Regions from separate parts of the Citrobacter sp. ANG330 genome, predicted to be linked through region 1. Evidence: predicted binding sites of a transcription regulator. Region 1 holds the regulator's gene; each other region holds the start of a gene.

The links. Region 1 encodes sigma-54, which starts transcription at its own class of promoters, with help from an activator protein. Its sites were predicted from a motif close to GTTGGCACANNTTTCGCTNT; they were not measured.
Region 2: the regulator sigma-54 is predicted to act here: its motif matches at 4,898-4,917, upstream of hydN (electron transport protein HydN).
Region 3: the regulator sigma-54 is predicted to act here: its motif matches at 4,384-4,403, upstream of hypA (hydrogenase maturation nickel metallochaperone HypA).
Region 4: the regulator sigma-54 is predicted to act here: its motif matches at 2,431-2,450, upstream of glnA (glutamate--ammonia ligase).

The regions. Positions count from the first base shown of each region.
Region 1 covers NZ_JASJUI010000006.1:230,189-238,020, forward strand. Annotated here, with positions in the region: gene QNN88_RS15335 (calcium/sodium antiporter) at 1-371, shown strand, start outside; gene kdsD (arabinose-5-phosphate isomerase KdsD) at 386-1,372, shown strand; gene kdsC (3-deoxy-manno-octulosonate-8-phosphatase KdsC) at 1,393-1,959, shown strand; gene lptC (LPS export ABC transporter periplasmic protein LptC) at 1,956-2,531, shown strand; gene lptA (lipopolysaccharide ABC transporter substrate-binding protein LptA) at 2,500-3,048, shown strand; gene lptB (LPS export ABC transporter ATP-binding protein) at 3,055-3,780, shown strand; gene rpoN (RNA polymerase factor sigma-54) at 3,828-5,261, shown strand; gene hpf (ribosome hibernation promoting factor) at 5,284-5,571, shown strand; gene ptsN (PTS IIA-like nitrogen regulatory protein PtsN) at 5,687-6,178, shown strand; gene rapZ (RNase adapter RapZ) at 6,212-7,066, shown strand; gene npr (PTS phosphocarrier protein NPr) at 7,063-7,335, shown strand; gene yrbL (PhoP regulatory network protein YrbL) at 7,534-7,832, shown strand, end outside.
Region 2 covers NZ_JASJUI010000003.1:463-8,294, forward strand. Annotated here, with positions in the region: partial or broken gene QNN88_RS08340 (RHS repeat-associated core domain-containing protein) at 1-183, shown strand, start outside; gene QNN88_RS08345 (hypothetical protein) at 212-622, shown strand; partial or broken gene QNN88_RS08350 (RHS repeat-associated core domain-containing protein) at 719-1,426, shown strand; gene QNN88_RS08355 (hypothetical protein) at 1,438-1,740, shown strand; gene hypF (carbamoyltransferase HypF) at 1,997-4,234, opposite strand; gene hydN (electron transport protein HydN) at 4,338-4,883, opposite strand; gene QNN88_RS08370 (LacI family DNA-binding transcriptional regulator) at 5,028-6,041, opposite strand; gene ascF (PTS cellobiose/arbutin/salicin transporter subunit IIBC) at 6,307-7,761, shown strand; gene QNN88_RS08380 (6-phospho-beta-glucosidase) at 7,784-7,832, shown strand, end outside.
Region 3 covers NZ_JASJUI010000003.1:14,709-22,540, reverse strand. Annotated here, with positions in the region: gene flhA (formate hydrogenlyase transcriptional activator FlhA) at 1-568, opposite strand, end outside; gene hypE (hydrogenase maturation carbamoyl dehydratase HypE) at 739-1,749, opposite strand; gene hypD (hydrogenase formation protein HypD) at 1,746-2,867, opposite strand; gene hypC (hydrogenase 3 maturation protein HypC) at 2,867-3,139, opposite strand; gene hypB (hydrogenase nickel incorporation protein HypB) at 3,130-4,002, opposite strand; gene hypA (hydrogenase maturation nickel metallochaperone HypA) at 4,006-4,356, opposite strand; gene hycA (formate hydrogenlyase regulator HycA) at 4,567-5,028, shown strand; gene hycB (formate hydrogenlyase subunit HycB) at 5,157-5,768, shown strand; gene hycC (formate hydrogenlyase subunit 3) at 5,765-7,591, shown strand; gene QNN88_RS08415 (respiratory chain complex I subunit 1 family protein) at 7,594-7,832, shown strand, end outside.
Region 4 covers NZ_JASJUI010000011.1:137,889-145,720, forward strand. Annotated here, with positions in the region: gene ompL (porin OmpL) at 1-277, shown strand, start outside; gene typA (ribosome-dependent GTPase TypA) at 336-2,159, opposite strand; gene glnA (glutamate--ammonia ligase) at 2,536-3,945, shown strand; gene glnL (nitrogen regulation protein NR(II)) at 4,226-5,275, shown strand; gene glnG (nitrogen regulation protein NR(I)) at 5,284-6,693, shown strand; gene QNN88_RS19995 (YshB family small membrane protein) at 6,804-6,914, shown strand; gene hemN (oxygen-independent coproporphyrinogen III oxidase) at 7,004-7,832, opposite strand, start outside.

The DNA of each region.
Region 1 (7,832 bases):
ATTTCGCGATGAGCGAACTGACAATTGGTCTGACGGTAATCGCAATTGGCACCAGCCTGCCTGAACTGGCTACCGCTATTGCTGGCGTGCGCAAAGGTGAGAACGATATCGCGGTGGGCAATATCATCGGCGCGAACATTTTTAACCTCACCATTGTCCTCGGCCTTCCCGCTCTGATTACGCCGGGTGATGTCAACCCGCTGGCGTTCAGCCGTGACTACAGCGTGATGCTGCTGGTGAGCATCATCTTTGCATTACTCTGCTGGCGGCGTCCCCGCCAGTCCGGTCGCGGCGCGGGCGCGCTGTTGACCGGCGGTTTTATCGTATGGCTGGCGATGTTGTATTGGCTATCGCCACTTCTCGTTGGATAACTGGAAACAGACATATGTCGCACTTAGCGTTACAACCGGGTTTTGACTTTCAGCAAGCCGGCAAAGAAGTTCTGGCAATTGAACGTGAAGGCTTGGCGGAGCTCGATCAGTACATCAACCAGGATTTCACGCTCGCTTGTGAAAAAATGTTCAACTGCACCGGCAAAGTGGTGGTGATGGGCATGGGGAAATCGGGGCATATAGGCCGCAAAATGGCCGCGACCTTTGCCAGCACCGGAACCTCGTCATTCTTCGTTCATCCTGGCGAAGCCGCCCACGGCGATCTGGGAATGGTGACCTCGCAGGATGTCGTGATTGCCATCTCCAACTCCGGGGAATCCAGCGAGATCGCGGCCCTGATTCCGGTTCTTAAGCGACTGCAGGTTCAGCTCATCTGCATCACCGGTCGACCAGAAAGCAGCATGGCGCGTGCTGCGGATGTCCATCTGTGTGTTAAAGTACCGCAAGAAGCCTGTCCGCTTGGACTGGCTCCGACCAGCAGCACCACCGCCACATTAGTGATGGGCGATGCGCTGGCGGTGGCGTTGTTAAAGGCGCGCGGATTTACCGCGGAGGATTTCGCGTTATCGCATCCGGGCGGCGCCTTGGGGCGTAAACTGCTGCTACGCGTGAACGATATTATGCATACGGGTGATGAGATCCCGCATGTCACCAAAGAAGCCAGCCTGCGCGATGCGCTGCTGGAAATCACCCGCAAGAACCTCGGCATGACCGTGATTTGCGATGAAGCGATGAAGATCGACGGTATCTTCACCGACGGTGATTTACGTCGCGTCTTTGATATGGGCGTTGACGTGCGCCAGCTCGGTATTGCCGACGTGATGACGCCTGGGGGCATTCGTGTGCGTCCAGGAATTCTGGCGGTCGATGCCCTGAACTTAATGCAGTCCCGCCATATCACCTCCGTGATGGTTGCCGATGGCGACCAGTTACTGGGTGTGTTACATATGCATGATCTCCTGCGTGCAGGCGTTGTGTAGAAATTCAAGGATAACGAGAAATGAGCAAAGCAGGTGCGTCGCTTGCGACCTGTTATGGACCCGTCAGCGCGGACGTCATCGCCAAGGCAGAGAATATCCGTCTGCTGATTCTTGATGTCGATGGCGTGCTGTCGGATGGCCTGATTTATATGGGCAACAACGGTGAAGAACTGAAGGCTTTTAACGTCCGTGACGGTTACGGGATCCGTTGTGCGCTGACGTCTGATATTGACGTCGCCATCATTACCGGACGAAAGGCTAAACTAGTAGAAGAAAGGTGTACCACACTGGGTATCACGCACCTGTATCAGGGGCAGTCGGACAAGCTGGTCGCCTTTTACGATCTGCTGGCAAAGCTTGAGATTGCACCGGAAAACGTAGCCTACGTCGGTGACGATCTGATTGACTGGCCGGTAATGGAAAAAATTGGCCTGAGCATTGCCGTTGCGGATGCGCATCCGTTACTGCTTCCGCGCGCGGATTATGTCACGAAGATCGCGGGCGGGCGCGGCGCGGTACGAGAAGTCTGTGATTTATTATTACTGGCGCAGGGTAAGCTTGATGAGGCCAAAGGGCAATCGATATGAGTAAAGCCAGACGTTGGGTTATCATTCTCCTGTCATTGGCCGTGCTGGTGCTGATTGGGATTAACCTGGCCGATAAAGACGACACGGCGCAGGTGGTCGTGAATACAAGCGATCCGACCTATAAGAGCGAGCATACGGACACCATGGTCTACAGTCCGGAAGGCGCGCTGAGCTATCGTTTGATCGCCCAACATGTTGAATATTATTCCGATCAGGCCGTTTCGTGGTTCACACAACCCGTATTAACGACGTTTGATAAGGACAAGATCCCGACGTGGTCAATCAAAGCGGATAAAGCCAGGCTGACCGAGGATCGGATGCTGTATCTTTATGGTCACGTTGAAGTCAACGCGCTGGTGCCTGACGCTCAACTTCGAAAAATTACCACCGATAACGCACAGATCAATCTGGTGACGCAGGATGTTACCTCTGAAGACCTCGTCACGTTATACGGAACAACTTTTAACTCCAGCGGACTGAAAATGCGCGGCAACTTACGCAGCAAGAACGCCGAGCTGATTGAAAAGGTTAGAACCTCCTATGAAATTCAAAACAAACAAACTCAGCCTTAATCTTGTGCTTGCCAGCTCACTTCTGGCCGCCAGCATTCCGGCGTTCGCCGTCACCGGCGATACCGAACAGCCGATCCACATCGAATCGGACCAGCAGTCTCTGGATATGCAGGGCAACGTTGTGACCTTCACCGGTAATGTCATTGTGACCCAGGGCACTATCAAAATTAACGCCGATAAAGTGGTCGTGACCCGCCCTGGCGGTGAAGAGGGTAAAGAGGTCATTGACGGCTTCGGCAACCCGGCCACGTTCTATCAAATGCAGGACAACGGTAAGCCGGTAAAAGGTCACGCGTCGAAAATGCATTATGAACTGGCGAAAGATTTTGTCGTGCTCACCGGCAATGCATACCTGGAACAGCTCGACAGCAACATCACCGGGGACAAAATTACCTATCTGGTGAAAGAGCAGAAAATGCAGGCCTTCAGTGAGAAAGGCAAGCGTGTGACCACCGTTCTGGTGCCGTCGCAGTTGCAGGATAAAAACCAGACCCCGGCTCAGAAGAAGAGTAACTAATTCGCTATGGCAACATTAACTGCAAAGAATCTGGCGAAGGCCTACAAAGGCCGCCGCGTCGTGGAAGATGTCAGCCTGACCGTCAACTCGGGCGAGATTGTCGGTCTGCTTGGGCCGAACGGTGCGGGTAAAACCACCACCTTCTACATGGTCGTCGGCATTGTGCCGCGTGATGCCGGTAACATCATCATTGATGATGAAGACATCAGTCTGCTGCCGCTGCACGCCCGCGCGCGCCGCGGAATTGGCTATCTGCCGCAGGAAGCGTCGATTTTTCGTCGCCTGAGCGTGTACGATAACCTGATGGCAGTTCTGCAAATTCGTGACGATCTCTCCAGCGAACAGCGTGAAGACCGCGCTAACGAGCTGATGGAAGAGTTCCACATTGAGCATCTGCGCGACAACATGGGGCAGTCGCTCTCCGGGGGGGAACGTCGCCGTGTGGAAATCGCCCGTGCGCTGGCCGCCAACCCTAAATTTATCCTGCTGGACGAACCGTTTGCCGGCGTTGACCCCATATCTGTTATCGATATCAAACGCATTATTGAACATCTGCGTGACAGCGGTCTTGGCGTATTGATTACCGACCATAACGTTCGCGAAACGCTGGCCGTGTGTGAGCGGGCCTATATCGTGAGCCAGGGACACCTGATCGCGCACGGTACGCCAACAGAAATCCTGCAGGACGAACACGTGAAACGCGTATACCTTGGGGAAGACTTCAGACTCTGATAGGGTAGAAGTTTGCGACGTCATAGCGGGAGAAAACAACTCTGAACATGAAGCAAGGTTTGCAACTCAGGCTGAGCCAACAACTGGCGATGACGCCGCAGCTACAGCAGGCAATTCGTCTGCTGCAGTTGTCCACGCTGGAACTGCAGCAGGAACTCCAGCAAGCGCTGGAGAGCAATCCACTGCTGGAGCAAACCGATCTTCACGACGAAGTTGATACCCACGAAACCCAGGACAGCGAAACGCTGGATACCGCCGACGCCCTCGAACAAAAAGAGATGCCGGAAGAGTTGCCGCTCGACGCCAGCTGGGATGAGATCTACACCGCCGGTACGCCTTCAGGCACCAGCGGTGACTACATTGACGATGAGCTACCCGTTTATCAGGGTGAAACCACGCAGACCCTACAGGATTACCTGATGTGGCAGGTGGAACTCACCCCGTTCTCCGATACCGACCGCGCCATCGCCACGTCGATTGTGGATGCGGTTGACGACACCGGTTACCTCACCGTTTCGCTGGACGACATCCTCGAAAGCATGGGCAATGAAGAGGTCGGTCTTGATGAAGTTGAAGCCGTTCTCAAACGTATTCAGCGGTTTGATCCCGTAGGCGTGGCGGCAAAAGATCTGCGTGATTGCCTGCTGATCCAGCTTTCGCAGTTCGACAAGGCGACCCCTTTCCTTGAAGAAGCCCGGTTGATCATCAGCGATCATCTCGATCTGCTGGCGAACCACGACTTCCGTACTCTGATGCGCGTCACACGTCTCAAAGAAGAGGTGCTCAAAGAAGCGGTCAATCTGATCCAATCGCTCGATCCACGCCCCGGGCAGTCGATCCAGACTGGTGAACCGGAATACGTGATCCCTGACGTGCTGGTGCGTAAGCATAACGGCCACTGGATGGTCGAGCTCAACGGAGACAGCCTCCCTCGCCTGCAGATCAATCAGCACTACGCCGCGATGTGCAACGGTGGGCGTAATGACGCCGACAGTCAGTACATCCGCAGTAATTTGCAGGACGCGAAGTGGCTGATTAAGAGTCTGGAGAGCCGCAACGATACCCTGCTGCGCGTCAGCCGTTGTATCGTTGAGCAGCAGCAAGCCTTCTTTGAGCAAGGCGAAGAATTTATGAAACCGATGGTGTTGGCGGATATCGCTCAGGCCGTCGAGATGCACGAATCGACCATTTCTCGTGTGACGACGCAGAAGTATCTGCACAGTCCACGCGGCATTTTTGAACTGAAGTATTTTTTCTCCAGCCATGTGAATACCGAGGGGGGTGGCGAAGCTTCCTCCACCGCGATCCGCGCACTGGTGAAGAAGTTGATTGCGGCGGAAAACCCTGCGAAGCCCCTGAGCGACAGCAAGCTAACATCGATGCTGTCGGAACAAGGCATCATGGTGGCGCGCCGCACCGTTGCGAAGTACCGAGAGTCTTTATCCATTCCGCCGTCAAACCAGCGCAAACAACTGGTTTGACCCAACCGATAAGGAAGACACTATGCAGCTCAACATCACTGGAAACAACGTCGAGATAACAGAAGCCCTGCGTGACTTTGTTAATACCAAGTTCGCCAAACTCGAACACTATTTTGACAGAATCAATCAGGTCTATATTGTGTTAAAGGTGGAGAAGGTCACCCACATCTCGGATGCAACACTGCATGTAAACGGTGGCGAAATTCACGCCAGCGCGGAAGGTCAGGATATGTACGCGGCCATTGATGGCTTAATCGATAAGCTGGCAAGACAGCTCACAAAGCATAAAGATAAACTGAAACAACACTAATTGTCCGGGCAGTTAGCGGGTGCAGGACGGCCTGTTGTGCACAACAACAGGCCATTTGTACAGTTAGCGCTCCGAATTTGTCTCGCCGCGGCGGGGCAAATTCTTAGGTGAAATTATGATAAATAACGATACGACTCTACAACTGAGCAGTGTACTTAACCAGGAATGTACGCGCAGTGCCGTTCACTGCCAGAGCAAAAAACGCGCGCTGGAAATCATCAGTGAACTGGCGGCAAAACAGCTCAGTTTACCGCCGCAGGTCGTTTTTGAAGCGATCCTGACGCGCGAAAAAATGGGCAGTACCGGCATCGGCAATGGGATCGCCATTCCGCACGGTAAGCTTGAAGAAGATACCCTGCGCGCCGTCGGCGTGTTTGTGCAACTGGAAACACCCATCGCCTTCGACGCGATTGATAATCAACCCGTTGATCTGCTTTTTGCCCTGCTGGTACCAGCGGATCAAACCAAAACGCACCTGCATACATTATCGCTGGTGGCTAAGCGTCTGGCAGATAAAACGATCTGCCGTCGACTGCGCGCCGCGCAGAGCGATGAAGAGTTGTATCAAATCATCACTGACACCGAAGGCGGTCAGGATGAAGCATAACTCCCCTTTTGTCGTGGTGAGGAGAAACAGTACATGGTACTGATGATCGTCAGCGGTCGTTCAGGGTCAGGTAAATCTGTCGCCCTGCGCGCGCTTGAAGATATGGGTTTTTACTGCGTGGATAACCTTCCCGTGGTGCTGTTACCCGATCTGGCTCGCACGCTTGCCGAACGCCAGATTTCGGCAGCCGTCAGCATTGATGTACGCAATATGCCGGAGTCGCCGGAAATTTTTGAGCAGGCGATGAACAACCTGCCTGAGGCGTTCTCGCCGCAACTGCTGTTCCTTGATGCCGATCGCAACACATTGATTCGTCGCTACAGCGATACCCGTCGTCTACACCCCCTTTCCAGCAAGAATCTGTCGCTGGAAAGCGCCATCGATCAGGAAAGTGACTTACTGGAACCGCTGCGTTCTCGCGCCGACCTGATTGTCGATACCTCAGAAATGTCGGTGCATGAACTGGCGGAAATGCTGCGGACCCGCCTGTTGGGTAAACGTGAGCGTGAACTGACGATGGTGTTTGAGTCCTTCGGCTTTAAGCACGGGATCCCCATCGATGCCGATTACGTCTTCGACGTCCGCTTTCTGCCGAACCCCCACTGGGACCCGAAACTGCGTCCGATGACCGGTCTCGACAAGCCCGTCGCCGCCTTCCTCGACAGGCACACAGAAGTACACAATTTTATCTACCAGACTCGCAGCTATCTTGAGCTATGGTTACCCATGCTGGAGACCAACAACCGTAGCTATCTAACTGTGGCTATCGGTTGTACCGGCGGGAAACACCGTTCGGTGTATATTGCAGAACAGCTGGCAGACTACTTCCGCTCACGCGGTAAAAACGTACAGTCACGCCATCGTACGCTGGAAAAACGCAAAACATGACCGTGAAGCAAACTGTTGAAATCACGAACAAGCTGGGCATGCATGCTCGCCCAGCAATGAAACTTTTTGAGTTAATGCAGGGATTTGATGCGGAGGTCCTGCTACGAAATGATGAAGGCACCGAAGCGGAAGCCAACAGCGTTATTGCGCTGCTGATGCTGGACTCTGCCAAAGGCCGACAAATTGAGATTGAAGCCTCCGGTCCGCAAGAGGTCGAAGCGCTGGCTGCCGTCATCGCCCTTTTCAATTCGGGTTTCGACGAAGACTAAATTTTCACGCCCGACGAATATCTTCACAGAAAACGCCACCCGGCGTTTTTTTATTTTTTTGCCTCATACCTGTACAAAACGTGCGCTTTTTCACTTAAGACATACCTTAAGAAAACCTTAAGGCAAGTCGTTTAGGTTTCATTTAACTTGAGCGTTCATACTGGATTATTGTCAGTAAATATTTCCAGGATATCACTTATGATTCGTTTATCAGCAGAGACTCCCCTGGGCACCGGACGACATCGTAAATGTTATGCGCATCCGGATGATGCCCAGCGTTGTATTAAGATCGTTTACAACAGTGGTCAGGGCGGCGACAGAGAGACACAGCGCGAACTGAAGTACTATGCGCATCTCTCTCGCTATCTGAAAGACTGGAGTGGTATCCCGCGTTATTACGGCACGGTAGAGACTGACTGCGGAACAGGTTACGTTTACGATGTGATTGCCGATTATGATGGCAAGCCATCCATCACCCTTACCGAATTTGCCAAACA
Region 2 (7,832 bases), on a different contig from region 1:
GAAATGAATTTCTATAAAAAAGTTATGGAGTTAGGTGACAGGTCTGGTCCTGCATGCGCCTCAACAGTGTCTACTGTTCTTGAAGGATCTCCTTTTTTTCCTCGTGTTACAGGGGGAACTTTTTTCCCAGGGGATTTATTCAGAGATGCAGGCATAGACTATTCAAAAGCTGGAGTAAAGTGATAATAATTTCACTTACAGGAGCGACCTGATGTTAAAAACCAAACAATATATATATTTATATATAAGTTCCATTATATGCTGTGTTCTTCAATACTATATATTGGCAGGAACACATAAAGTCGGTAGAGAAAACTGGCCTTATGTCTTTGCTTCAAGCTTAATATCATTTTTGATTATCAATTCAATTTATGGAAATGTAAATGGAAAAATTTTTAGGATCACTCTTCTAACGGTTATGTTTTCTATTCCATTCATAGTTTATACATTAATAGAATGGCTTTATTTTCCTTCATCATTATTAAACACTATCAATGACAATGCTGTTTTCTATTTCTGCTCGGTAACTTTCTTATCAGGCGGTTGGATATTCTCAATCGCCTTGATTCTGAATTCAAAATATAGAGAAAAGTTAGATAAGTATTCTAGCCATAAGAATTAGATTAAGAATGAATTACAGTCTTAACATAAGACCTCTCAAGAGATAATGGCAAACCAGATTAAGTTATAATTTGCTATCACGATAACTTGCAGCGCCCACCGGGGCCTGCCGCTGGCGCTGATTGACATTAACGGGACCATAGCGTGGCGCGCAGAGTTTGATGAATGGGGGAATATGGTGCGGGAAGATAACCAGCATAACCTGGAGCAGCTCATCCGCCTGCCGGGCCAGCAGTATGATAAAGAGACAGGACTGTACTATAACCGGCACCGTTACTACGACCCGTTACAGGGAAGGTATATCACGCAGGACCCGATAGGGTTGATGGGGGGATGGAATCAATATATTTATCCATTAGATCCAGTTAGTTACATAGATCCATTGGGGTTAGATCAATTTTTATTTTCAAATGCGGATGAGGCCGGATTATTTGCTATAAAAATGTGCAACGCTGATTCAATTGAAAATAATCAAGAATATGGTGGTTTGATATGCAAAAAGGATAAGAACTATTTTTATACTGGTCCTCTAAAAGGCAGTTTAGCAGGGGTGAACCCATACAAAGCAGCCTGTCCTGACGACTCGAAAAGGGTTGGTGTATATCATACGCATGGATATTTTTCTGATACAAAAGGAAATAAGGTTTTAAAGGAAAATGATGCTTATGATAGCTTACATTTTTCACCGACAGATAAAAGTAGCGCTGATTTTTATGCTAAAGGAGAAAAAGAGTATTCAAGTTATCTGGGGACACCAGAGAATACCTATCTTAAATACAGCCAAAAAAAACAAGAAAGTCTCTGAGATGAAATATTATGAAATTTTTTGTTTTTATTTTCATGCTATGCACAATATGCAGTGCTTTTGGAGAGGATGTGATTTATTTAACAGGCAGAGAACAATCATCCTTAAAAATTGTATCTAATTGCTTGCCAGATAATGAGTCGTTTGAAAGTTATAATGCAAGTATTGAAGATACAAAAGAGTTTATTGAGATCATTTTTTTCAAATCTGATGGAAATATGTATAGCCAAGGTGGAGGTGGTAAAATGTATGTTTATCATGTTGATTTAAAAAATAAAACATGTGTTTTAGTAAGAAAAACGTTAATGAAATAATTTAAGTGTATAGTAAAAATATTGGGTCATGCCTTTAACCGTTACAGCAGAGTGGCGGCACTGGACAGGCTATAGGGAGAACTGAGGCGCAATGCGGTGTCTACAATGGCAATCGTGGCGCCGATTTAATTCATCATTATCACTAAATTGGCATCACGACCCTATATCACGCCAACCAGCCCCGCATAGAGAACCACAGCACCACAACTCACTGCGGACACAACTGTTTGGTTGACCCTATCATCACAAAGAATAATTAAGTTGGCGTCCCACGCGCCGCAGCAATCACCGCCTGTCCCAGCGACAGTCCGCCGTCGCCTGCCGGTAACTGTTGCGGAAACAGCAGCGTGAAATCGGCCAGATAATGCGCCAGACGCGCCGATAAAAGCCGGTTATGCATTACACCGCCGCTGAAGACTAACGTTGTGATCCCGCGTGCGGTGGCTTGTTCGCGCAGCATCGCGGCAAACCCTTGCGCCAGCGCATCATGAAACGCCCATGCGCGTTCGACGGGCGTTGCCGGCCAGTTCAGCCACTGCGACCAGAAGGTTGCCAGGTCCAGTTGATTCCCCGTCAAGGGAAGCATGACCGGATGTTTAATACCCGCGCATTGCGACGCCAGCGCCTCGAGTGCGCAGGCGGCCTCCCCTTCATAGCTGAGCGATTCTGGCGCACAGTTCAGCGCTGCGGCAACCGCATCGAACAGACGCCCACAGGAGGAGGCCAGCGGTGCGTTAATTCCGCGCTCAATCGCGCGTGTCAGCACGTTCCAGTTCTGCCGCTGTACACCGGCCGTTTCCGGATAACGCTGCCAGTCCGATACGAAGCGCAGACACTGCGCTAACAGATTGCGCCAGGGCTGCTTCGCGGCGAGATCGCCACCGGCAAGCGCCACGGCGGGCAGTCCGCCAAGATGTTCACACTCACGGTAATTCACCCGCAGGCATTCTCCGCCCCACAGTACCCCCGCGTCACCCATTCCGATACCATCCAGCGTCAGGGCGATGACATCGCCGCCGTCCAGCGGCCAGCCGTGCTCGGCAAGGCACGCCGCGGCATGGGCATGATGATGCAACACAATCTCCGTCGGCAGGTTCATTTCGCTCGCCCACTGGCTGGAAACATAGCCCGGATGAGCGTCATGAACGATGCGTTGCGGCGTGAAATCATAGATGTTCTGGATTAGCCGCAGCGCCTCACGCCACTGATTCTGAATCCCGTCATCGCTGAGATCGCCAAGATGCTGGCTGATCACCGCCTGCTTGCCGCGCACCAGGCAGAAGGTGTTTTTCAGATCCGCTCCCAGACACAGCATCGGTGGCACATTCTCAAATCCCGGCGGCAGCGCCAGCGCATCCGGGACAAATCCCCGCGAGCGACGCAGCATTTCACCGCTTTCACGCACCACCGAATCGTCCATTCGCTGCACGATATCGCGATTGTGCAGCAGGAAACCGTCAGCAATCTCCTGCAAATCATCGAGCGCCTGTTCATTACTGATGGCCGGCGGTTTACCGCTGAGATTACCCGAAGTCATCACCAGCGGGCGCTTCAGTTCCTGGAGCAGCAGATGCTGGAGCGGATTGGCGGGAAGCATCACGCCCACCTCCGCAAGCCCGGGCGCAATGCCGTCACACAGCGAGGCAACATGTTGTTTATCGACCAGCACAATCGGCGCGGCGGGCGTTTTCAGCAGTCGGACAGCCGCATCCGGCAGGCCCGACGCATCAGGCAGCATGACCGCCAGCGGTTTTGTCGGACGACGCTTACGCGCACGAAGCATTGCCACCGCAGCACCGTTTCGCGCATCGCAGGCCAGATGAAACCCGCCGATCCCCTTAACGGCAACAATGCCCCCGGCCTTCAGCATCTCAACCGCAGCCTGCAATGCCGTCTCTTTTTCCGCCTGGTGTTCGCCGCTCAGCCAGCGCAGATGCGGACCACACGCCGGGCAGGCCACCGGCTGGGCGTGAAAACGTCTGTCATACGGATCGCGATACTCGCTGTCGCATTGCGGGCAGAGCGGAAATGATGCCATTACGGTAAACGGACGATCGTAGGGCATCGCCCGGATAATGGTAAAACGCGGGCCACAATGGGTACAGTTGATAAAGGGATAACGATAACGACGCTCACCGGGTGTATTCATTTCGGCAAGACATTCCGGGCACGTCGCGGCATCGGGCACTATTTGGGTGTTCATCGTGCCGCCCGCACTCTGGCGAATGCTGAATTCTTCAGGCTGTTGTAGCCAGTTAAATGGCTCGCACTCTACGCTGTCGATACGCGCTAATGGCGGACAATGGGCATGCAGTTCATTGATAAACAGCGCGGGATCTTCCAGCAATCGCACCACCACACCATCGCCGTCATTACAGACGTCGCCATGCAACTGAAGCTGCTGTGCCAGCTGCCAGACGAAAGGACGAAAGCCGACGCCCTGAACTTTGCCGCGAATACGGAGCTGTACGCCGGAGGGGGTATTTGTTGCCATTACATCATTCTCGCCATCATCATTCCCGGAAATGTATTTTACGAAAATTTCCGGGAATTCCCTTGATGCCAGCGCGTTTCCTGAGTGATTTTTGCGGCAGGAATCAGAAAAGCAAAGACGCGGAAGAATCCAGCGCCGCGCGACGACGCTTTTCTGCGCTGAGTTGCTCAAGCTTATTACGATCAACGCAAATCAGGGCATGCGTCGGGCAGGCTTCCATACAGGCCGGACCGGCATCGCGGTGATAACAGAGATCGCACTTGTTGGCTTCCGCTTTTTCCGCCCGTACGTTCAGACCCGCACCGCTGTTACGCACAACCGGACGCACCACGACTTCCATAGCGCCATACGGGCAGGCCACCACGCAGGTTTTGCAGCCAATACAGCGTTCCTGCATCACATGCACGAAGCCTTTATCGCGGCTGATGGCACCGTTCGGACAGACGTTGGCACACGGCGCGTCTTCGCACTGGCGGCACAGCGTCGCCGTCGAGACGTTAACACCTTTGATCACATGAATACGGGGTAAAAAGGTTTCAGGGGTCAGTGACGCACAGTCCTGGTTTTCCTGATGGGAGACCACGCAGGCCACTTCACAGGTACGGCAACCAATGCACTTATTGGCGTCTGCAATGATGAAACGGTTCATCAAATTCTCCAGCAATAACGGATAATGTGCCGAAGCATTCACAAATCATGCCAGTTTTTATCTAACTGTAATTTAAAGATATTCTAAAACAAAGGACGACGATTTCGGTGTCATCGTCACGAATGACGATGACACGTGACAATTCTAACAACCGACAATCGGTGTAAGAGAGTCGCGGCGGATCAGCGTGCCAGTGAAGCTTTTTGGTGGCGTGAACGCCCCGCCGTCCAGCATAAAAATGAGTCGCCCAATGGTCTCCTGAATCATCTCCGTCACCGGGATTTTGACACTGGAGAGCGCCGGTATGGTGTAGGGCGCCATCGCGATATCATCGAAACCGATCACCGACACCTGCGATGGTACGGCCAGCCCATTATCATGCAACTGTTTGATGGCCCCAATCGCCATGTCGTCATTGCTGGCCACCAGCGCGCTGAACGTCACGTCGCGAGAAAGCAGCGTTTCCACCCCGGCGGCACCGCAGGCAGGGGTCCATTTCCCCTTGACGATGAGGTTGTCATTGACGGCGATACCGTGTCGGATCAGCGCCTCTTTATACCCGGACAGGCGTTCAACCCCGGTGGGTGAGTCCATTGAGCCGGTAATAAACGCAATCTGCTGGTGGCCTGCGGCAATCAGTTCCGCCACGGCGTTATAGCTGGTTTGCTTTTGATCGCACCAGACGCAGTGACTGCTGTTTTTCCGTAACCGGCGGTTAAGCACCATAATCGGCTGCGAGTGGCTGTCGATAATGTCATCTATCTCATCCACGCTGAGAAAACGCGGGTAAATCATGATGGCGTCACAACGTAAATCCAGAAGATACTGGATCGCCTGACGCTCCTCCTGCGCGCTGTGTTTGCCATCGGCAAGCAGAAGCTGACGCCCTTTATCTTCCGCCATCCGCGCGGTATGAAACAGCAGTTCGCTAAAATAGACGCCGTGGTAGAGGGTGTTAGTCACCACCAGCCCCAGCGTCTGACTGGTTTTCGCCGCCAGGCTACGCGCCAGCAGGTTAGGCCGATAGCCGCTCTCCTCAATCGCCTGAAATACGCGGTCCTTCGTCTCCTGGCTGACGTAGCCATTCCCTGAAAGCACCCGCGAGACCGTCGCCTTCGACACCCCGGCCCGCTGCGCTACCTCCAGCATCGTCGTCATAAGTTTTCTTCCTTTTCTCGCAATGAGATGCAGTGTACTGCACCGCTACGTGGTTGTCTCAGATGCTAAAGCACGGCCAAAAACCACCAGTGACGAACATCACAATTACGAGCAATAACCAAAATTAATTCTTGCTGAAACAAAATAAACTCATCATGATTTTGTGGAACCGGTTTCCCATGAACGTTTCATCACCGACGATCTCACGACCGATCATGCGGCAAAAATAAAACGTACCCTACTGATAAAACAGGATAAAAATCCTATGTCCAAGAATTATGCAGCGCTGGCGCGCTCCGTGGTGACGGCTCTGGGCGGCGTCGACAATATCACTGCAGTGACACACTGCATGACGCGTCTGCGTTTCGTCGTGAAAGATGACACGCTGGTCGATGCTGCCACGCTTAAAACCCTCAGCGGCGTACTCGGCGTGGTGCGTAGCGACAACCAGTGCCAGGTCATCATCGGCAATACCGTCTCTCAGGCCTATCGTGAAGTTGTCAGTCTGCTGCCGGGCGATATGCAACCCGCCGAGCCCGTTGGCAAACCCAGGCTGACGCTCAGACGCATTGGCGCGGGGATCCTTGATGCGCTGATCGGCACTATGTCGCCGCTGATCCCGGCGATTATCGGCGGATCGATGCTCAAACTGTTGGCGATGATCCTGGAAATGACCGGCGTGCTGGAAAAAGGCTCCTCCACGTTAACGATCCTGACCGTGATCGGCGATGGCGCCTTCTTCTTCCTGCCGTTAATGGTGGCGGCGTCGGCGGCGATTAAGTTTAAAACCAACATGTCGCTGGCGATCGCCATTGCCGGGGTGCTGGTGCATCCGAGCTTTATCGACCTGATGGCGAAAGCGGCGCAGGGCGAACACGTTGAATTCGCACTGATCCCGGTCACCGCGGTGAAATACACCTATACGGTTATTCCGGCGCTGGTGATGACCTGGTGTCTGTCGTACATCGAACGCTGGGTGGATCGCATTACGCCCGCGGTCACCAAAAACTTCCTGAAACCCATGCTGATCGTGCTGATCGCCGCCCCGCTGGCTATCGTACTGATCGGGCCAATTGGCATCTGGATCGGTAGCGCGATTTCCGCGCTGGTTTATACCATTCACGGCTATCTCGGCTGGCTCTCTGTCGCCATTATGGGCGCACTGTGGCCGCTGCTGGTAATGACCGGGATGCACCGCGTGTTTACACCGACCATTATCCAGACGATTGCCGAAACGGGCAAAGAAGGGATGGTTATGCCGTCCGAAATTGGCGCCAACCTGTCGCTTGGCGGCTCCTCGCTGGCGGTAGCCTGGAAAACGAAAAACCCGGAACTGCGCCAGACTGCGCTGGCAGCGGCGGCCTCGGCCATCATGGCCGGAATTTCGGAACCCGCGCTCTACGGTGTGGCGGTGCGCCTGAAACGTCCACTGATCGCCAGCCTGATCAGCGGCTTTATCTGTGGCGCGGTCGCCGGAATGGCCGGACTCGCCAGCCACTCGATGGCAGCGCCGGGCCTGTTTACCAGCGTTCAGTTCTTCGACCCGGCCAATCCCATGACCATTGTTTGGGTGTTCGGCGTCATGGCGCTGGCGGTGGTGTTGTCGTTTGTTCTGACGCTGCTGTTGGGCTTTGAGGATATCCCCGTCGAAGACGCGGCCGCACAGGCAAGAAAAAACCAGGCTGCACAAGCCGCTACGGTAAAAGGCGCCAGCGCCTGACTGTTATTCACTGAGGTTTATTATGGCTGTATTTCCGCAAGGATTTTTATGGGGCGGCGCACTCGCCGCCA
Region 3 (7,832 bases), on a different contig from region 1:
GAATACGAAAGTTGTCGCGTTCGCGGCACAAGAGATCGTAATCGACGTTATTCGTGACCCGGCACTGAATTTGCTCCGCCACCACGCCGACAATCTGGGTGAAGGTTTGCAGACGCTCGTACTCTTTTTCGTTCCAGGGACGATCGTCGTTGCGGATAAATTCGCAGCCGCCAAAAATGCGCCCATCCGCTGCCAGCGGCAGCAGGCAGTAGTGGCCAAATGGCGCGTAAAGTTCGCCAGCGGCCAGTTGCGGCCAGGTTTCTGAAAATTCGTGATAATTGCAGTGCAGGGCGTCCGGGCGGGAAAGAAGCCGGCGGACCGGGCCATGGGCGAGTACGGTTTCGTCTTCGTAGATGACGGGTTTGCCGTTATCGCGCGTGGCGTAATACGACGCGCGCTGCGTTTGCGCTTGCCACAACACAATCGCCGCGCTGTCGGCAAGCGCTGAACGCTTTACCAGTTGCGCAAGCGCCTCGCTTAGCGATTGCAGGTCGGGCTGCTGTAATAATGTGCGAGTGATGTCGAACAATCCTTGCTGCCCGAGATCGCTCATCGGTGTATACGACATATTGCTTTTCCAGGAAAGTACCGCTGCGCGGTGCGAAAAAGAAATTAAATTATAGGTATAGAGACTCAACTTCCGCCGGATGGCGACAAAAAACGCCTTATCCGGCCTACGGTTCGAACAATTTGTGTAGGCCGGATAAGGCGACGCCGCCATCCGGCATAATGACGGACTTAACAGATCCGCGGCAGCGGTTCTGCATGCGGTAAATCCAGCGTGCGCTTCACGCCGTAAAGACCGGCCAGGCGCACGCCTTTACGTTCGACCACTTCGCCAATCAACGCCGCGTCACGTCCCAGCGGATGTGCATGCAGGGCCGCTAATACGTGCTCTGCTGCCTGACGTTCAACGGCAATCACCAGTTTGCCTTCGTTGGCAAAGTTGAGTGCCTCCAGCCCCAGCAGTTCACATACTCCCCGAACGGCGGGCTTCACGGGAAGTGCGGATTCGGACAGCTCAACGCCACAACCGCAGGCAGCGGCAAACTCATGGACGACCGCATTAACGCCGCCACGAGTGGCGTCGCGCAGGGCTTTCACACCAGGGATATCGCGCAGCGACTGAATCAGCGGAGTTAATACCGCGCAGTCGCTGAAAAGCTCGCCATCCAGACCCAGTTGTTCACGCAGATTAAGAATCGTTGCCCCGTGATCGCCCAGCGTTCCGCTGACCAACAGCACATCGCCTGCGGTCAGGGTTTGCGCGCCCCAGTGAATATTGGCGGGAATCGCGCCCATTCCGGCGGTATTGATAAACAGTTTGTCCGCCGCGCCGCGCTGCACCACTTTGGTATCGCCGGTGACGATCGCGATGTTAGCTTCACGCGCGGTAGCCGCCATGCTGTTCACCACGGTTTTCAGCGTCTCCATCGGCAAACCTTCTTCGAGGATAAAGCCACAGGAGAGATAGCGAGGGATTGCGCCGCTGACGGCGACGTCATTGGCGGTGCCGCAGATCGCCAGTTTGCCGATGTTGCCGCCGGGGAAGAACAGCGGGTCAATAACATAACTGTCAGTGGAGAAAGCCAGACGATCGCCTTCGGCGACCAGTTGTGCCAGTTCAAGCCGTGCCTGATCTTCCTGTTCCGCCAGCCACGGGTTGGCAAACGCCTCCATAAACAGGCTGTTAATCAGTTGCTGCATAGCCTGGCCGCCGCTGCCGTGGGCGAGTTGTACGCTGTTCATGCTTCACACTCCTGCTGACGATACTGATACCAGGCGGCGCATGCGCCTTCAGATGAGACCATCAGTGCGCCAAACGCGGTCTCGGGATTACAGGTCTTGCCAAACAGCGGGCACTGATGCGGTTTACATTTCCCGGTCAGCACATCGCCGCAACGGGCGCGCGGATCGTCATACACCTGCTGCGGCGCCGGGCGAAAATGCGCTTCGGCATCAAAGCGCTGATAATCAGGCGTCAGATGCACGCCGGAGGATTCAATCACCCCAAGCCCGCGCCATTCGCTGTCGCCGGTGACGCAAAACACCTCGGCAATGGCTTTTTGCGCCAACAAATTCCCGGCATCCGGCACCACACGACGGTACTGATTTTCGACCTGGCTGTGGGCCGCTATTTTCTGCTCAACCAGCATCACGACGCCTTGCAGTAGATCAAGCGGTTCGAATCCGGCGACCACCAGCGGACGATGAAACTCGCTGGCAATAAAATGATACGCGTCGGTACCGATCACCATACTGACGTGGCCTGGCGCAAGGAACGCGTCGATGCCGTTGTCGGGTTGTTCAAGCAGACTGCGCAGGGTAGGAATCAGCGTGATGTGCTGGCAGAAGAAATAAAAGTTCTGCACGTCACGCTGTTTTGCCTGCTGTAGCGTAATGGCGGTGGTCGGCATCGTGGTTTCGAAACCCAGACCGAAAAAAACAACTTTTCGCGTCGGGTTATCCTGCGCCAGTTTGAGCGCATCCATCGGCGAGTAGACGATGCGAATGTCTGCGCCGCGGGCTTTCGCCTGTAACAGTGAGCCCTGTTTGCCCGGCACGCGCATCGCGTCGCCAAAGGTACAAAAAATCACCTCCGGATGGCTGGCAATCTCTATACAACTGTCGATACGTCCCATCGGTAACACACAAACCGGGCAACCAGGGCCGTGGATAAATTCCACGTTGTCGGGGAGCAACTGGTCGAGACCAAATTTGAAGATCGCGTGCGTGTGGCCGCCGCAGACTTCCATTATGCGCAGCGGACGTTCGGCGGTATACAGCAGATGCGCGGCGCGTTCACGCAGGTGCTCAATCAGTTGCATCACCTGTTCCGGCGCGCGGTATTCGTCAACAAAACGCATTATCTTTCCTCGCCATACAGCAAAGCGCCGACGTCCGGCTCAACATCAAACATATTCTGGAGCGCATCGAGCGTGTCGCGCGCTTCGGCTTCGTTAATTACGCTCATCGCAAAACCGACGTGAACCAACACCCACTGGCCCAGACGGGGTTCACCGTGCTCATCGCAACTGCCGACCAGCGTAAGGTCGACGTCGCGCTGAATGCCGCAAACATCGACTTTCGCCTGGTTGCCTTCAATGGTGCGGATTTGGCCGGGAACGCCTATGCACATCGCTGTGCCTCCAGCCAGTTCAGCCACTGATCCATCCCTTCACCGCTGGTGGCTGAAATCAGGATGATCTCAATGTCCGGGTTCACTTCCCGGGCGCTGGCCAGGCACTTCTCTACGTCGAAATTCAGGTACGGCAGCAGATCGACTTTATTGAGCAGCATCAGCGAAGCGGCGGCGAACATATGAGGATATTTCAGAGGCTTATCTTCACCTTCAGTGACAGAAAGCACGGCGACTTTATGTCGTTCGCCGAGATCGAAGCTTGCCGGGCAGACGAGGTTGCCGACGTTTTCGATAAACAAAATACCGTTGTCGGCAAGTGGCAGTCGCGGCGCGGCGTCGGCAATCATCTGCGCGTCGAGGTGGCAGCCTTTGCCAGTGTTAACCTGAATGGCGGGCGTGCCGGTGGCGCGAATGCGTGCGGCATCGTTGACCGTCTGTTGATCGCCTTCAATGACCGCGCACGGTACGCTGTCTTTCAGTTTCATCAACGTTTCGGTGAGCAGAGTTGTTTTACCGGAACCGGGACTGGAGACGAGGTTAAGCACCAGTTGCTGACGCGCCGCGAAGCGGGCGCGGTTGCGCTCGGCCAGGCGGTTGTTCTTATCCAGCACGTCGATTTCCACTTCCAGCATCCGGCGCTGGCTCATGCCTGGCGCGTGGGTGCCGGCTTCACCGTGACCGTAGTGCAAATCGCCTTCTTCCGTCTGGCTCGGGGTGAATTCGGTCGTTTTAATGCCGGTAATATTCAGCGCCGGGCGAGCTGCCGGGGCAAAGGGCGCGCTGCGAAACGCGGAATGAGGGTTATGCTCATCACCCTCTATATAAAGGTTGCCTTCAGCGCAACCGCATGTAGTACACATCGCTCACTCCTGATCTATTTCTATTCGCCGGATCTGTAATCCGTCATCGGCCACGATCTGCAGCATGTCGCTATTGCATTGCGGGCAACGACGTACGCGCTGAGTCAGTAAGGTGACGTATTGCTGACAGGATTCACACCAGCATTCGGCTTCTTGTTCCTCGAGGTGCAGTTTACAACCTTCCGCAACGGTGCCACGGCATACCAGATCAAAACAAAAGGAGAGAGCGCTGGTTTCTACGCAAGAAAATGCGCCAATTTTGAGCCAGACCCCAGTTATCCGTTTTGCGCCGTGCGCGACGGCCTGTTGTTCGATCAATTCCAGTGCCCGCTGGCAAAGGGTTATTTCGTGCATAGTGCCTCCCGATATGATGGGCAGGGTTAAGCAATAATTATGCCAGCCTGAAAATTGGGTGTGCTTGTCAATGACGATGATGACGAAATGACATGTCATCTCGGCGTCGACAGCCGTCATTTATTTTTAAATTCATGAAAAAACAAATGGTTAAAAACTGGCATGAAAAATGCTTATGGCAGGCTATCTCTGTTAAACGGGTAACCTGACATGACTATTTGGGAAATAAGCGAAAAAGCCGATTACATCGCGCAGCGGCATCGTCGCCTACAGGACCAGTGGCATATTTACTGCAACTCGCTGGTTCAGGGGATCACCCTGTCGAAAGCGCGCCTGCATCACGCGATGAGCTGCGCGCCGGATAAAGATCTCTGCTTCGTGCTGTTCGAACACTTTCGTATTTACGTCACGCTGGCGGATGGCTTTAACAGCCACACCATCGAGTACTACGTCGAAACCAAAGATGGCGAAGATAAACAACTGGTTGCGCAGGCGCAGTTGAGTATTGACGGCAAAGTCGATGAGCAGGTCAGCAACCGCAATCGCGAGCAGGTGCTGGAGCACTATCTCGACAAAATCTCCAGCGTCTATGACCGTCTGTATGCCGCTGTCGAAAGCGGTTCGCCGATCAATCTGAGCCAACTGGTGGCGGAACAAAATCCGGCGGCCTGAAGGCGGTGCTTTGCGTCGTGTCGTTGGTCGTCACGACGAATTGAGGGACAGATATGTCGAACAGTGTCGAAACTGACATCTCGTCGGCATGTTTTCGTCAAAAATGACTATCACCTGAGGAATGCCTGGTGAATCGTTTTGTAATTGCTGACTCCACGCTCTGTATCGGCTGTCACACCTGTGAGGCCGCCTGTTCAGAGACGCATCGCCAGCACGGCCTGCAGTCTATGCCGCGCCTGAAAGTGATGTTAAATGAAAAAGAATCCGCGCCGCAGCTTTGCCACCATTGTGAAGATGCGCCTTGCGCTACCGTTTGTCCGGTTAACGCGATTAACCGGGTGGAGGGCGCCGTACAGCTTAATGAAAGCCTGTGTGTAAGCTGCAAACTGTGCGGCATTGCCTGTCCGTTTGGCGCGATCGAATTTTCCGGCAGCCGTCCGCTGCATATCCCGGCCAACGCCAATACGTCGAAAGCTCCACCAGCTCCCCCTGCGCCGGCTCGCGTCAGCACGTTGCTGGACTGGGTTCCGGGCGTGAGGGCTATCGCGGTGAAATGCGATCTGTGCAGCTTTGACGAACAAGGGCCAGCCTGCGTGCGGATGTGCCCGACCAAAGCCCTGCATCTGGTGAATAACATGGACATCGCCCGCGCCAGTAAACGCAAACGTGAGCTGACTTTCAATACCGACTTCGGCGATCTCACCTTGTTTCAGCAGGCGCAGAGTGGGGAGGCAAAATGAGCGCAATTTCACTGATCGCCAGCGGCGTGGCCTGGTTTGCCGCTGCCGCCGTCCTGGCATTTCTGTTCTCTTTTCATAAAGCGCTGAGCGGCTGGATTGCTGGCGTGGGCGGCGCGGTGGGGAGCTTGTGTACCGCCGCGGCGGGTTTCTCCGTGCTCATCAACGCTGTCGCGGTGCGCGGCGTGATGCCGTTTATCGGTCACAGCGTACAAATCACCCCATTGAATGCCATCTGGCTGATTACGCTGGGGCTGTGTGGACTGTTCGTCAGTCTGTACAACATCGACTGGCATCGCCATCCGCAGGTGAAAGCTAACGGCCTGCTGGTGAATCTGCTGATGGCCGCGGCGGTGTGCGCGGTTGCCGCCAGCAATCTTGGCACGCTGGTGGTGATGGCGGAAATCATGGCGCTGAGTGCGGTGTTCCTGACCGGATGCAGCAAAGAAGGCAAGCTGTGGTTCGCGTTGGGGCGTCTCGGTACGCTGCTGCTGGCGATTGCCTGCTATCTGGTGTGGCAGCGCTACGGCACGCTGGAGTTACGCCTGCTCGACCTGCGTACCCAGGAGCTGCCGCTGGGTTCTGACATCTGGCTGCTCGGCGTGGCGGGTTTTGGTCTGCTGGCCGGGATTATTCCACTCCACGGATGGGTGCCGCAGGCACACGCGAACGCCAGCGCTCCGGCGGCAGCCCTGTTCTCCACCGTGGTGATGAAGGTCGGTCTGCTGGGCATTCTCTCGCTATCGCTGATTGGCGGTAATGCGCCGCTGTGGTGGGGCGTGCTGCTGCTGGTGCTCGGCATGATCACCGCGTTTGTTGGCGGTCTGTATGCGCTGATGGAGCACAATATTCAGCGCCTGCTGGCGTATCACACCCTGGAAAACATCGGCATTATTCTGCTCGGTCTGGGGGCTGGCGTAACCGGGATTGCGCTCAATCAACCGACGCTGATTGCGCTGGGCCTGACCGGTGGGCTTTATCACCTGGTGAACCACAGCCTGTTCAAAAGCGTACTGTTCCTCGGAGCGGGCAGCATCTGGTTTCGTACCGGGCATCGCGATATCGAAAAACTGGGCGGCATCGGCAAACGCATGCCGGTCATTTCCATTGCAATACTGGTGGGGCTGATGGCGATGGCTGCATTGCCGCCGCTGAACGGCTTTGCCGGCGAATGGGTTATCTATCAGTCCTTCTTCAAGCTGGGCAACAGCGGCGCATTTATTGGTCGTCTGCTGGGGCCATTACTGGCGGTTGGACTGGCGATCACCGGTGCGCTGGCGGTGATGTGTATGGCGAAAGTGTATGGCGTGACCTTCCTCGGCGCGCCGCGCACGAAAGAAGCGGAAAACGCCTGCTGTGCGCCTCTCCTGATGGGCGTCAGCGTCGTGGCACTGGCGATTTGTTGTGTGCTGGGCGGGGTTGCCGCGCCGTGGCTGCTGCCGCTGCTGGCGACCGCAGTGCCGTTACCGCTGGAAACCGCCAACACCACGGTTTCACAACCGATGATCACGCTGCTGCTGATCGCGTGTCCGCTGCTGCCGTTCATCATCATGGCTATATTCAAAGGCAACCGTCTGCCGTCGCGTTCACGCGGTACGGCATGGGTCTGCGGCTACGATCACGAGCAGTCGATGGTCATTACCGCGCATGGTTTCGCGATGCCGGTAAAAGAGGCCTTTGCGCCGATCCTCAGACTGCGTAAATGGCTCAATCCGGTATCGCTGATTCCGGGCTGGCAGAACGCAGCTGCTCCGGTTCTGTTCCGTCGCCTGGCGCTGATTGAGCTGGCGGTGCTGGTGGTGATTGTGGTTTCACGAGGAGCCTGAGAATGAGTGTTTTATATCCGTTAATTCAGGCGCTGGTACTCTTTGCCGCCGCGCCGCTGTTATCCGGCGTAACCCGCGTGGCGCGTGCCCGTCTGCACAATCGTCGCGGTCCTGGCGTATTGCAGGAGTATCGCGACCTGATCAAACTGCTGGGGCGTCAGAGCGTCGCGCCGGCGGATGCCGGCTGGGTCTTTCGCCTGACGCCGTTTGTGATGGTGGGCGTCATGCTGACCATCGCCAC
Region 4 (7,832 bases), on a different contig from region 1:
TCGGGATAATAACGATACCTATGAGATCGGCAACTACTGGAACTTTATTATTACCGATAAATTCTCGTATACCTTTGAACCCCACTATTTTATGCGGGTGAATGATTTTAATAGCAGCAATGGCAAGGATCATCACTGGGAAATTACGAATACCTTCCGTTATCGGATCAACCAGAACTGGCTGCCCTACTTTGAACTGCGCTGGCTGGATCGTAACGTTGAACCCTATCACCGCGAGCAAAACCAGATTCGCGTTGGGGTAAAATATTTCTTTTAACCGTGTAGAAAAAGAAAAGCCGCTGAAATCAGCGGCTTTTTCGTCACAAGATGATGAATTAATCTTCTTTCGGACCACGGTTCGCGCGGCGGCGATCGTTTTCCGTCAGGTGACGTTTACGAATACGGATAGACTGCGGCGTCACTTCTACCAGTTCGTCGTCATCGATGAACTCCAGTGCTTGTTCCAGAGTCATCTTAACCGGCGGAACCAGAACCGTGGCTTCGTCGGTACCGGAAGCACGCATGTTGGTCAGTTTTTTACCGGTCAGGCAGTTTACGGTCAGGTCGTTAGAACGGCTGTGAATACCGATGATCTGGCCTTCGTACACTTCCGCACCGTGACCGAGGAACAGCTTACCGCGGTCCTGCAGGCTGAACAGTGCAAACGCAACCGCTTTACCCTGACCGTTAGAGATCAGTACGCCGTTCTGGCGCTGACCCACTTCACCCGGACGTACGTCGTCGTAGTGGCTGAAGGTGGAGTACAGCAGACCGGTACCAGAGGTCATGGTCATGAATTCTGAACGGAAACCGATAAGCCCACGGCTTGGGATCACGTAGTCGAGACGTACGCGGCCTTTGCCATCTGGATTCATGTTTTTCAGGTCGCCTTTACGCTCGCCCAGTGCCTGCATCACAGAACCCTGGTGCTGCTCTTCGACGTCCAGCGTCACGTTCTCGAACGGCTCTTGTTTACGGCCATCGATTTCGCGGAAGATAACTTTCGGACGGGAAACCGCCATCTCGAAACCTTCACGACGCATGTTTTCGATCAGAACTGACAGGTGCAGCTCACCACGACCAGAAACGCGGAACGCGTCCGCATCTTCAGTTTCTTCAACGCGCAGCGCAACGTTGTGCACCAGCTCTTTGTTCAGGCGGTCAAGGATCTGACGAGAGGTAACGTATTTACCTTCTTTGCCACAGAACGGAGAGGTGTTGACGTTGAAGAACATCGTTACCGTCGGTTCATCAACAGACAGTGCCGGCAGCGCTTCCACATTCTGCGGATCGCAGATGGTGTCAGAGATGTTCAGCTCGCCCAGACCGGTGATCGCGATGATGTCGCCCGCTTCAGCCAGATCGCTATCGATACGCTCCAGGCCCAGGTGAGTCAGCACTTTACCAACTTTTCCGTTACGGGTTTTGCCTTCGCTGTCCACAATAGTGATCTGCTGGTTCGGCTTCACTTTACCGCGTTTGATGCGGCCGATACCGATGACGCCAACGTAGTTGTTGTAGTCCAGCTGAGAGATCTGCATCTGGAACGGACCATCAAGGTCAACGTCCGGCGCAGGAACGTGGTCGACAATCGCCTGATACAGCGGGGTCATGTCTTCCGCCATATCTTCGTGATCCAGACCGGCAATACCGTTCAGCGCAGAAGCGTAGATGATCGGGAAGTCCAGCTGTTCGTCAGTCGCGTCGAGGTTTACGAACAGGTCGAATACCTGATCGACAACCCAGTCCGGACGCGCGCCAGGACGGTCAACTTTGTTGATGACCACAATAGGCTTCAGGCCATGTGCAAAGGCTTTTTTGGTCACGAAGCGCGTCTGCGGCATCGGGCCGTCAAATGCGTCAACCACCAGCAGCACAGAGTCAACCATGGACATGACACGCTCAACTTCACCACCGAAGTCTGCGTGCCCAGGGGTATCAACGATGTTGATACGGTAATCATTCCATTTGATAGCGGTGTTTTTTGCGAGGATGGTAATCCCACGCTCTTTCTCCAAATCGTTGGAGTCCATCACACGCTCTTGAGTTTCGGCACGAGAGTCGAACGTACCGGATTGCTGCAGCAGCTTATCAACCAGGGTAGTTTTACCATGGTCAACGTGCGCGATGATGGCGATATTACGCAAATTTTCGATCACAACTTTGCCTCAGGCATTAGAAATAGCGCGTTATTGTACACGGATTAATCGCACTACAAAACAGGATCACAAACATCCTCCGCAAACAAGTATTGCAGAGTTTCTTTGTGATCGCTTTCACGGAGCGTTAAAAGGGTTATGCACAGTCCATTGCACCAATATGGTGCTTAATGTTCACATTAAAGCACTATACTGGTGCAACATACACAACATGGTGCAACCCTTTTGCACGATGGTGCGCATGATAACGCCTTTTAGGGGCAATTTAAAAGTTGGCACAGATTTCGCTTTATCTTTTTTACGGCGACACGGCCAATGATTAAAGAATTGAACACCTCGTTACCACGACGACTATGACCAATCTGGAGAGTTAAGTATGTCCGCTGAACACGTTTTGACGATGCTGAATGAGCACGAAGTGAAGTTTGTTGATTTGCGCTTCACTGATACCAAAGGTAAAGAACAGCACGTCACGATTCCTGCTCATCAGGTAAATGCCGAATTCTTCGAAGAAGGCAAAATGTTTGACGGCTCTTCGATTGGTGGCTGGAAAGGCATCAACGAATCCGACATGGTGCTGATGCCGGATGCCTCTACTGCGGTTATCGACCCGTTCTTCGCGGATTCCACCCTGATTATCCGTTGTGACATCCTGGAACCTGGTACCCTGCAAGGCTATGACCGCGACCCGCGCTCTATCGCCAAGCGTGCTGAAGAATACCTGCGCTCCACCGGTATCGCCGATACCGTGCTGTTTGGGCCAGAACCTGAATTTTTCCTGTTTGACGACATCCGTTTCGGCACGTCAATCTCCGGATCTCACGTAGCTATCGATGACATCGAAGGCGCATGGAACTCCTCCACCCAGTACGAAGGTGGAAACAAAGGCCACCGTCCTGCCGTGAAAGGCGGCTACTTCCCGGTTCCACCGGTAGACTCCGCTCAGGACATCCGTTCTGAAATGTGTCTGGTGATGGAACAGATGGGTCTGGTGGTTGAAGCACATCACCACGAAGTGGCAACCGCAGGTCAGAACGAAGTGGCAACCCGCTTCAACACCATGACCAAAAAAGCGGACGAAATTCAGATCTACAAATATGTGGTACACAACGTCGCTCACCGCTTCGGCAAAACGGCGACCTTTATGCCAAAACCGATGTTCGGCGATAACGGTTCCGGTATGCACTGCCACATGTCCCTGTCCAAGAACGGTACCAACCTGTTCTCTGGCGACAAATATGCGGGTCTGTCTGAGCAGGCGCTGTACTACATTGGCGGCGTGATCAAACACGCGAAAGCCATCAACGCCCTGGCAAACCCAACCACTAACTCTTACAAGCGTCTGGTCCCGGGTTACGAAGCGCCGGTAATGCTGGCCTACTCTGCCCGTAACCGTTCCGCCTCTATCCGTATTCCGGTTGTGGCCTCTCCGAAAGCACGTCGTATCGAAGTCCGCTTCCCGGATCCAGCGGCGAACCCGTACCTGTGCTTTGCCGCCCTGCTGATGGCCGGTCTTGACGGCATTAAGAATAAGATCCACCCGGGCGAAGCCATGGACAAAAACCTGTACGACCTGCCGCCGGAAGAAGCGAAAGAGATCCCACAGGTTGCTGGTTCTCTGGAAGAAGCACTGAACGAGCTGAACCTGGATCGCGAGTTCCTGAAAGCGGGCGGCGTGTTCACTGATGAGGCCATTGACGCTTACATCGCGCTGCGCATTGAAGAAAATGACCGCGTGCGCATGACGCCGCACCCGGTAGAGTTTGAGTTGTACTACAGCGTTTAATTGTTTTAAGTTGCCGTGGAAACTTTTAGCCTGTTTCTGACAGGTTTGAGGTTGATGGCAAACATTAAGATGCCCGATGGCGCACGCTTTTCGGGCCTACAGGGCAACCCCTTGTAGGCAGGATAAGGCGAAGTCGCCATCCGGCACGACGTTTGTCAGCAATCTGTAGCCCATCATACGATGGGCTTTTTTCACCGCCAACAAACTGATCCTTCGCGCTTTTTCGATGTAAAAAGCTATAATGCACTACATTGGTGCATACTATTCAGGAGACTGCTGTATGGCAACAGGCACGCTGCCCGATGCTGGGCAGATCCTCAATTCTTTAATCAACAGCATCTTACTGGTCGACGATGAGCTGGCGGTGCATTACGCCAACCCGGCAGCACAGCAGTTACTCGCCCAGAGCTCCCGAAAACTGTTTGGTACGCCGCTTCCTGAACTCCTGAGCTATTTTTCCTTAAATATCGAGCTGATGCGCGAGAGCTTAGAGGCGGGACAGGGGTTCACCGACAATGAGGTTACGCTGGTGATTGACGGGCGTTCGCATATTTTGTCGCTCACCGCCCAGCGTTTGCCTGACGGTCAGATTCTACTTGAAATGGCGCCGATGGATAATCAGCGTCGCCTGAGCCAGGAGCAGCTACAGCACGCTCAGCAGGTCGCGGCACGCGATCTGGTACGTGGACTGGCCCACGAGATTAAAAACCCGCTCGGTGGCTTACGTGGCGCAGCACAGCTATTGAGCAAAGCATTGCCCGATCCGGGACTGCTGGAATACACCAAAGTCATTATTGAACAAGCTGATCGTCTGCGTAATCTGGTCGACAGGCTGCTGGGCCCACAGATGCCGGGAACGCATGTCACGGAAAGCATTCATAAGGTCGCTGAGCGTGTGGTCGCACTGGTCTCTATGGAGTTACCGGAAAACGTCACGCTGGTTCGTGATTATGATCCGAGCCTGCCGGAACTACCGCATGACCCGGAACAGATCGAACAGGTGTTGTTGAATATTGTCCGTAATGCGCTGCAGGCGCTGGGAGCAGAAGGCGGAGAGATCGTGTTGCGTACCCGCACCGCTTTCCAGCTCACGCTCCATGGCGAGCGCTATCGCCTGGCGGCGCGTATCGACGTCGAAGATAACGGACCGGGTATTCCCTCCCACTTACAGGATACGCTGTTTTACCCGATGGTCAGCGGCCGCGAAGGCGGCACCGGGCTGGGCTTATCCATCGCCCGTAATTTGATCGATCAGCATTCCGGCAAAATTGAATTTACCAGTTGGCCAGGTCATACCGAGTTTTCGGTTTACCTGCCGATTCGGAAATAGAGGTGCTTATGCAACGAGGGATAGTCTGGGTAGTCGATGACGATAGTTCCATCCGTTGGGTGCTTGAACGTGCTCTCGCCGGTGCGGGTCTGAGTTGTACCACCTTTGAAAACGGTAACGACGTGCTGGGCGCGCTGGCAAGCAAAACGCCGGACGTGCTGTTATCTGATATTCGCATGCCGGGGATGGACGGGCTGGCGCTGTTAAAACAGATTAAACAGCGCCATCCGATGCTACCGGTCATCATAATGACCGCGCATTCCGATCTGGATGCCGCCGTTAGCGCCTATCAACAAGGGGCGTTTGATTATCTGCCGAAACCCTTTGATATCGACGAGGCGGTGGCGCTGGTTGAACGCGCTATCAGCCATTATCAGGAACAGCAGCAGCCACGCAATATTCAGCTCAATGGACCGACAACGGACATTATCGGCGAAGCGCCAGCCATGCAGGATGTGTTTCGCATCATCGGGCGACTCTCTCGCTCTTCCATTAGCGTGCTGATTAACGGCGAATCCGGGACGGGTAAAGAGCTGGTCGCACATGCCCTGCACCGCCATAGTCCACGCGCGAAAGCGCCGTTCATCGCGCTGAACATGGCAGCAATACCGAAAGATTTGATCGAATCCGAGTTATTTGGTCATGAAAAAGGGGCATTTACCGGGGCGAATACGATTCGTCAGGGACGCTTCGAACAGGCCGATGGCGGCACGCTGTTTCTTGATGAGATCGGCGATATGCCGCTGGATGTGCAAACACGCCTGTTGCGCGTGTTAGCCGACGGTCAGTTTTACCGCGTGGGCGGCTATGCGCCAGTAAAAGTGGACGTGCGAATTATCGCCGCGACGCACCAGAATCTGGAGTTACGCGTCCAGGAAGGCAAGTTTCGTGAAGATTTGTTCCACCGTCTGAACGTCATTCGCGTACACCTGCCACCGCTGCGCGAGCGTCGCGAAGATATTCCGCGGCTGGCACGCCATTTCCTGCAGGTCGCGGCACGTGAACTGGGTGTTGAAGCCAAATTATTACACCCGGAAACCGAAGCTGCGTTGACGCGACTGGCGTGGCCTGGCAACGTTCGCCAACTGGAAAACACCTGTCGCTGGTTAACCGTGATGGCGTCCGGACAAGAGCTATTGATTCAGGATCTCCCCGCTGAACTGTTCGAAGCCACCGCACCGGAAAGCCCGTCGCATCTGCAGCCGGACAGTTGGGCTACGCTCCTGGCACAGTGGGCGGATCGGGCGCTGCGTTCCGGTCATCAAAATCTGCTCTCGGAAGCGCAGCCTGAAATGGAGCGCACGTTGCTGACCACAGCGCTACGCCATACACAGGGCCATAAACAGGAAGCGGCACGCTTGCTCGGATGGGGGCGTAATACGCTGACGCGTAAGTTAAAAGAACTGGGAATGGAGTAACGTCACACGCTTGTGTAAAGATTAATAATTGAGCGCAAATTGCCGTTATTTTGCGCTTTACTGTTCCGATGAGTTCAGTATGATCGTGCCCGGCAAACGGGGGACTCATTATGCTGGAATCGATTATAAATCTGCTATCAAGCGGAGCGGTCGACAGCCACACGCCACAGACTGCGGTCGCCGCAGTGCTGTGCGCCGCGCTGGTTGGGCTGTTCAGCTAACGCTGTGCCGGATGGCGCTACGCTTATCTGGCCTACAGGCAACATCAATCGTCGGCCCGGTAAGCGTTAGCGCCACCGGGCAACGTTTTTTATATCACCCGTGAGAACTGCTGCATCCGCGCTTTTTGACGCAGATACGCATCAAAACACATGCAAATGTTGCGAATCAGCAGACGGCCTTTTGCCGTAACCTGAATTCCCTTCTCTGTCACTTCCACCAGCCCATCTTTCGCCAGCGGCGCCAACAATTTCAGGTCTTCGGCAAAGTAATCCGCGAAGTTCAGATCCCACTGCTGCTCAACAGCAGCATAATCGAGACGGAAATTGCAGATCAGCGATTTAATGACGTCACGGCGGATACAGTCATCGCGCGTCAGCGCGATGCCGCGCCACAGAGCATTCCCCTGCTCATCCACCTGCTGATAGTAGAGTTTCAGCTCTTTCTGGTTCTGCGCGTAACAATCGCCAATCATGCTGATGGCCGAAACGCCCATTCCCAGCAGATCGGTATCGCCCTGAGTGGTGTAGCCCTGGAAATTACGATGGAGAACACCTTCGCGCTGGGCAATCGCCAGCTCGTCATCCGGGCGGGCAAAATGATCCATGCCAATAAACTGATAGCCGGTCTCAGTCAGCGAGGAGATGGTTTCCTGCAAAATATCCAGCTTCTGCTGCGCGCTGGGCAGATCGGCATCTTTAATTTTGCGCTGTGCGGCAAATAGCGTCGGCAAATGCGCATAGTTAAAGACGCTCAAACGGTCCGGACTGAGTTCCGCCACCCGCTTGAGGGTAAACGCAAAACTCTCCGGCGTCTGTTTGGGCAAACCGTAGATCAGATCGATATTGGTCGAGGTAAAGCCGATGTCACGCGCATGATTAAGCAGCGCAAAGATAAACGCCTCATCCTGCTCACGGTTA